Streptosporangium sp. NBC_01755: one gene and its partner. The protein of the gene in region 1 interacts with the protein of each later gene in a pairwise test. Links are inferred from orthologs where the notes say so. Each region holds a gene or a part of one and is shown in the gene's direction. Other genes may lie near its edges. The genes, in order: rlmN and ftsZ.

Region 1 (3,197 bases):
AGTCCCCGCCGAAGGAGAAGCCTGACAGGTCGGGCAGCCCGGGCATCCCGGTCAGCATCATGACCCCGCCGTAGGCGGAGCCGAGCGGGAAGGTCTCCGGCCGGTGGTACCACCTGGCGGTGTGGCCGTGGCCCAGCCAGGTGACCGAGTGCCACGGGTACTGTCCCAGCCACAGGAACAGCCGGGCCGCGTCGCGGGCGTCGCCGGATGAGGCGACGGCGAGCTCCACCCGGGCGTAGGCGTCGGGCCGGTCGATGTACTGCTCGACGGTGGGCATCCGCTGGCAGCTCATCCCGACGGTGGAAAGGATCGTGTGCTCCCTGCCCCGCTCCGGTGGTCGTTCGGTGATGCCCACCGTGGGCATCCGCTCGCCTCCGGCGTCCCAGAACCGGCCCGCGGTGCCGACCCTGCGGTCCAGGTGGCCCATCACGAACTGCTGGAACGATGCCCAGGCGCCGTCGCCGCCGCGCCACTCCCAGTAGGCGCGGGCCTTGGCGATCCGTGCGGCCAGTGTGTCGTGGGCCTCCCGCAGTGACCAGGCGAACGGGGACTCGCCCAACGCGTCACGAGAGTAGCCGGGCATTCCCCTGCTCATGTCCGCCCACCCGGGAATGACCGCCAGCAGCTCGTCGTTCTCGTACAGGGCGACGCCGTCGCCCTCTTCGAACCACAGCGCCCGCAGCGTGCCCAGGGGGCCTCTGCCGTCAGGGTGCCGGGTGTTCGCCCGGGGGGAGATCGGCGGCAGTGCGGAGTTCAGCCGGTCCGGGTCGAGTCTCTCAGGGGCGGGGCCATGATTGGCCAGCCAGACGGCTCCGTGCACCTTTCCTCGCGACCCGCACAGGTAAGCTACCGAGGAAGTCTCGTCGCGTTCGACCACCAGGGTGCGGCTCCCGTAGGGATTGACGTCGGTGAGTACGACCTCGACGCCGTCTCCCTGTTCTCCCGTGGGGCGGTTTGTCGCCATACCTCCGGACTCTAGATTACGGTCGGGCACCGCTTCGAGTATTCGCGTAACCGTCGAGAGAAGGCATTGGACGTGTCGACTGCCAGCCCGTCCGGGACTCCCGTACCCGGCCAGCTCACCTTCGTGGCGCCGCGCCGGGCCAAGCCCGCCCGCCACCTGGCCGACCTGACCATGGCCGAGCGCCGGGCGGCGGTCGCCGAGCTGGGCGAGAAGCCGTTCCGCGCGGACCAGCTGTCCCGGCACTACTTCGAGAAGCTCAACGGCGATCCCGCGCTGATGACCGACCTTCCGGCCGCGGCCAGGGAGAAGTTCGCCGCCGCGCTCTTCCCCAGCCTGCTGACCTCCGTCCGGGAGATGACCACCGACGCCGGCACCACCCGTAAGACGCTGTGGCGGCTCTTCGACGGCGCGCTGGTCGAGTCGGTCCTCATGCGCTACACCGACCGCACGACCATGTGCGTGTCCTCGCAGGCGGGCTGTGGCATGAACTGCCCGTTCTGTGCCACCGGCCAGGCGGGCCTGACCCGCAACATGACCACCGCCGAGATCGTCGAGCAGGTCGTCGCCGGGGCGCGGGCGCTGGCGGCCGGCGAGGTTCCCGGCGGCCCCGGGCGGGTCGGCAACGTGGTCTTCATGGGCATGGGCGAGCCGCTGGCCAACTACAAGGCCGTGGTCGGCGCCGTCCGCCGTATGGTCGAGCCCGCTCCAGACGGCCTGGGTATCTCCGCCCGGGGCATCACCGTCTCCACGGTCGGTCTGGTCCCGGCGATCGGCAAGCTCGCCGGGGAGGGGCTTCCGGTGACGCTGGCGCTCTCGCTGCACGCTCCCGACGACGAGCTCCGCGATACCCTGGTGCCGATCAACACCCGGTGGAAGGTCGCCGAGGTGCTCGACGCGGCCTGGGACTACGCGGCCAGAACCAAGCGCCGCGTCTCCATCGAGTACGCGCTGATCAAGGACATCAACGATCAGGAGTGGCGGGCCGACCTGCTCGGCAAGCTGATCAAGAACAAGCTCGTGCACGTCAACCTGATCCCGCTCAATCCGACCCCGGGTTCCAAGTGGACCGCCTCCCGGCCGGCGGACGAGCGGGCCTTCGTCCGGCGCCTGGAGTTCCACGGCGTGCCGGTGACGGTCCGTGACACCCGCGGCCGCGAGATCGACGGCGCCTGCGGCCAACTCGCCGCCGCCGAGTAACCTCCCCTTTTCCTTACGGCTGCGCCCGCTGAGGCGCCGACCGCCGCCCGGCCCCTCCTGGCCGGGCGGCGCTCCCCGGCCGCCCCACACTCCTTCCGCATCGCCAACCGGCCCGGCATGGCTCGTCCGGATTCCCACCCGTTCCCCTCGTCGCGACCACCCCCACATCGACCGGCATCCCACAAAGCGGCGACTACCGCACCACTCCATCGACGGCGATCCTGCCGCGTCACCGGCGACCAGCCTGTCAGCAAGTCGGCGACCAATCTGCTATCAAAGTAGCGACCATTCTGTCAGCAACCCAGCGGCTATCCTGTCACCAGACCGCGCTCATCGATCCCGCTGGTTTCGTGGAATTCCCCGAACTCATGGTCATCGACGAGATCCAGCGAGCCCCCGAGCTGCTGCTCGCCATCAAGGAACAGGTGGACACCGATCCGAGGCCGGGCCGATATCTGCTGACCGGATCGGCACGCGTGCTTGGGCTCCGGGGGCTTCCCGACGCGTTGCCTGGCCGGATGGAGACCATCGAGCTGTGGCCCTTCTCGCAGGGCGAGATCGACGGCACGGCCGACGGATTCGTGGACGCCATCTTCGCCGAGCCTGAAAATCTTCACCATACTTCCGGGGTCAGCCGTGCCGAGTACGCAGAACGGCTGGTCCGGGGTGGGTTTCCCGAGGCGGTCTCACGTCCCAACATCCGCAGACGGGAGCGATTCCTCGACTCGTACGTCGCGGATCTCATCGCGCGTGACGTGAGTCAGCTGGCGGAGATCGAGCGGACCTCGGAGATGCGGGCTCTGATCCGGCTACTGGCCGCCAGGTCGGGCCAGTTACTGGTTCCCGGGTCCTTGAGCAACGGGATCGGGCTTTCCGCGAGCACGGTCCAGCGTTACCTTGGCCTGCTGGAAGAGGTCTTTCTGATCAAGCGGATCCCCGCCTGGTCACGCAACCTCGGCAGCCGTTCGACCGGAACGCCCAAGATGGCATTCGTCGATTCTGGGATCGCGGCGAACCTCCTGGGGGCGGATTCCAG
Region 2 (3,198 bases), 1.0 Mb from region 1 along the record:
GTGGTGGGCAACGCGGCCCTGTCCACCGAGCAGATCCGGCGGGCGGCGCAGGTGGCCGGTGGCAGGCCCCTCGCCACGGTCGACCTGGCCGAGGTCGAGGAGCGAATAGGCCGGATCACGCAGATCGAGTCGGTGACGGTCAGCCGCGCCTGGCCTGGGACCCTGTGGGTGAAGGTCGTGGAGCGCAGGCCGGTGGCGGTGGTGCCGGTCGGTGGCAGGTCCGCGCTGATGGACCGGCACGGGATGGTCACCGAGGTCAAGGATATCGCGCCCCCGGCGCTGCCCGTGCTGCGGGTGGACCGGCCGGGGCCGGGGGACCCGGCGACCGCGGCGGCGCTCACGGTCATCGCCGCGCTGCCGGAGAATCTGGCCCGCCGGGTCGCGGAGGTGCTCGCACCGTCGGCGGAGACGGTCTCGTTGCGGCTGAAGGACGGCCGCGCGATCGTGTGGGGTGGCGGTGACCGGCCCGCGGACAAGGCACGGATCCTTGTTACGCTGCTCAAGCGTCCGGCCGACACCTATGACGTCAGTTCGCCTGACGTCGTGACGGTTAAGTGATCTCATCGGATGGCGGGCGTTCCCGGAAAAGGACGGCCCGCGACACGCTGGACGTGCTTGCGGCGCGGTTAGTTGACCCGCCAGGAGCGTAACTCCTACTGTCCGTATCACTCCTCAGGTTGACATAAAGCTAAATCTCAACTTGAGGGTGAGGGTTTTGGAAACGACGGCACGGGCCCCGTGCCGCATGAAATTGCAAGTCAACGAGCGGAAAGGCCCCTCGTCGTGGCAGCACCGCAGAACTACCTCGCGGTCATCAAGGTTGTAGGAATCGGCGGAGGCGGAGTCAACGCCGTCAACCGGATGATCGAGGAGGGACTCAAGGGCGTCGAGTTCATCGCCATCAATACCGACGCCCAGGCGCTGCTGATGAGTGACGCCGACGTCAAGCTCGACGTCGGGCGCGAGCTCACTCGCGGCCTCGGCGCGGGAGCCAACCCCGAAGTCGGGCGCAAGGCGGCCGAGGACCACCGTGAGGAGATCGAAGAGGTCCTCAAGGGCGCCGACATGGTTTTCGTCACGGCCGGTGAGGGCGGTGGCACGGGCACCGGAGGTGCCCCGGTGGTGGCCAACATCGCCCGCACCCTGGGCGCGCTGACCATCGGCGTCGTGACCCGGCCCTTCAGCTTCGAGGGGCGGCGCAGGGCGATGCAGGCGGACGCGGGCATCGAGACCCTCCGAGAGGAGGTCGACACCCTCATCGTGATCCCGAACGACCGGCTGCTGTCGATCTCCGACCGGCAGGTGAGCGTGCTGGACGCCTTCAAGGCGGCGGACCAGGTGCTGCTCTCCGGTGTCCAGGGCATCACCGACCTGATCACCACGCCCGGCCTGATCAACCTCGACTTCGCCGATGTGAAGTCGGTCATGTCCGGTGCCGGCTCGGCCCTGATGGGCATCGGCCACGCGCGCGGCGACGACCGTTCGGTCGCGGCGGCCGAGATGGCCGTGTCCAGCCCGCTGCTGGAGGCCAGCATCGACGGCGCGCACGGCGTGCTGCTGTCGATCGCCGGCGGCTCCGACCTCGGCCTGTTCGAGATCAATGAGGCGGCCCAGCTCGTCTCCACCGCCGCGGCACCGGACGCCAACATCATCTTCGGTACGGTCATCGACGACGCCCTCGGCGACGAGGTGCGCGTCACCGTGATCGCGGCAGGGTTCGACGAGCCCGCTCCCGAGCCCAAGCAACTCCCGCAGCCGGCGGCCCGCACGCAGCCCGCCTCGCGTCCCGCCCCGCCACCGCCCTCGGCGGCCCCCCCGGTCCGCCCGCTGGCGCCCACGGTCAAGGCGGAGCCCCGTCCGGAGCCCAGGGTGGAGCACGCGCCGCCCCCACCGGTGCGCTCGGTCGTCACCCCGCCGCCCGCGCCGGTGGAGCCGACGCCTCCGCCCCAGCAGATCCACCCGGTCCACCCGGTGGAGCACTTCGAGCCGCACTCCCCTCCGCTGTCGATCCCGCGTCCGGCTCCCGAGCCCTCGCAGCCGACGCCGATCTCCGCGAGGGTCACCGACCCCGCCCGGCGCCGACCGGTGATCTTCGAGGAGCAGGAAGAGGAGTTGGACGTCCCCGACTTCCTGAAGGAGCGGTGATCTTCGAGGAGCAGGAAGAGGAGTTGGACGTCCCCGACTTCCTGAAGGAGCGGTGATCTTCGAGGAGCAGGAAGAGGAGTTGGACGTCCCCGACTTCCTGAAGTGATATCGCTCACGGTGGGGGTGGGCGAAGAGCCTCCCGACCGTGCCGGGAAGAATGGGCTCCGCCGGTTTGCCACTGTCCGAGCGGCGGAGATGTGACGGAAACAACACGACGAGATGAGATAGCGGCCGGACTGGCCCGGGTCGAGGCGGAGATCGCCGAAGCCTGCCGGGCCGCCGGCCGCGGTCGCGAGGAGCTGACGCTCGTCGCGGTGAGCAAGACCTACCCCGCCTCCGACGTGCGACTGCTGGCCGGGCTCGGGATCGCCGACGTCGGGGAGAATCGCGACCAGGAGGCTTCGGTCAAGGCGCGAGAGTGCGCCGACCTCGGCCTCCGCTGGCACTTCGTCGGCCAGTTGCAGACCAACAAGGTCCGCTCGGTGGTCGGCTACACGGACGTCGTCCACTCGGTCGACCGCCCGCGCCTGGTCACCGCCCTCAGCCGGGAGGCACTCGGGGTGGGACGCCGGATCACCTGCCTGGTGCAGGTCGCGCTCGGCGGTGACCCGGCCAGGGGCGGCGTGCCTCCAAAGGAGGCCGAGGCGCTGGCGGACGCCGTGGCCGGGGCGCCGGGGCTGGAGTTGGGCGGGGTGATGGCGGTCGCGCCGCTGGGGGAGGAGCCGGGCAGGGCGTTCGCGAGGCTGAGGGAGATCGCGCGGTCCGTCCAGGAGGCCCACCCGGGCGCCGACGTCATCTCGGCGGGGATGAGCGGGGATATGTCCCAGGCCATTGCCAACGGTGCGACACACCTGCGTGTTGGTACGGCGTTGCTCGGTCGCAGGAAGCCCTTCGTCAGGTAATGTCCATTCAAGTGGACCTTGGCGTCCGCGTACCCGGACAGCGGTCGAACGGTGGTGAGCTCAGGGCGGTCGGGCTGTCCCTCGGGCACATCGAGGTAAGACGGAGGAAGAAGTAGCGATGGCCGGCGCGATGCGCAAGATGGCGGTCTAC

The links.
Region 2: the proteins of rlmN (region 1) and ftsZ interact in binary tests that used the Escherichia coli proteins (3 or more experiments, as listed by UniProt). The link is inferred for Streptosporangium sp. NBC_01755 from one-to-one orthologs.

What each region holds. Positions count from the first base shown.
Region 1 is NZ_CP109131.1:5,273,205-5,276,401, forward strand. What follows is about bases 215-3,098. They hold rlmN (23S rRNA (adenine(2503)-C(2))-methyltransferase RlmN), read left to right. Parts: upstream 215-1,036; coding sequence 1,037-2,161; downstream 2,162-3,098. Other genes in these bases: OG884_RS25135 (suppressor of fused domain protein), read right to left, coding at 215-964; OG884_RS25145 (ATP-binding protein), read left to right, coding at 2,512-3,098. Also shown: more of OG884_RS25135, read right to left, coding at 1-214; more of OG884_RS25145, read left to right, coding at 3,099-3,197.
Region 2 is NZ_CP109131.1:6,269,013-6,272,210, forward strand. Bases 80-2,964 are described here. They hold ftsZ (cell division protein FtsZ), read left to right. Parts: upstream 80-783; coding sequence 784-2,145; downstream 2,146-2,964. Other genes in these bases: OG884_RS29780 (cell division protein FtsQ/DivIB), read left to right, coding at 80-558; OG884_RS29790 (YggS family pyridoxal phosphate-dependent enzyme), read left to right, coding at 2,343-2,964. In the rest of the region: more of OG884_RS29780, read left to right, coding at 1-79; more of OG884_RS29790, read left to right, coding at 2,965-3,047; OG884_RS29795 (cell division protein SepF), read left to right, coding at 3,166-3,198. UniProt on the Escherichia coli protein: Essential cell division protein that forms a contractile ring structure (Z ring) at the future cell division site. The regulation of the ring assembly controls the timing and the location of cell division.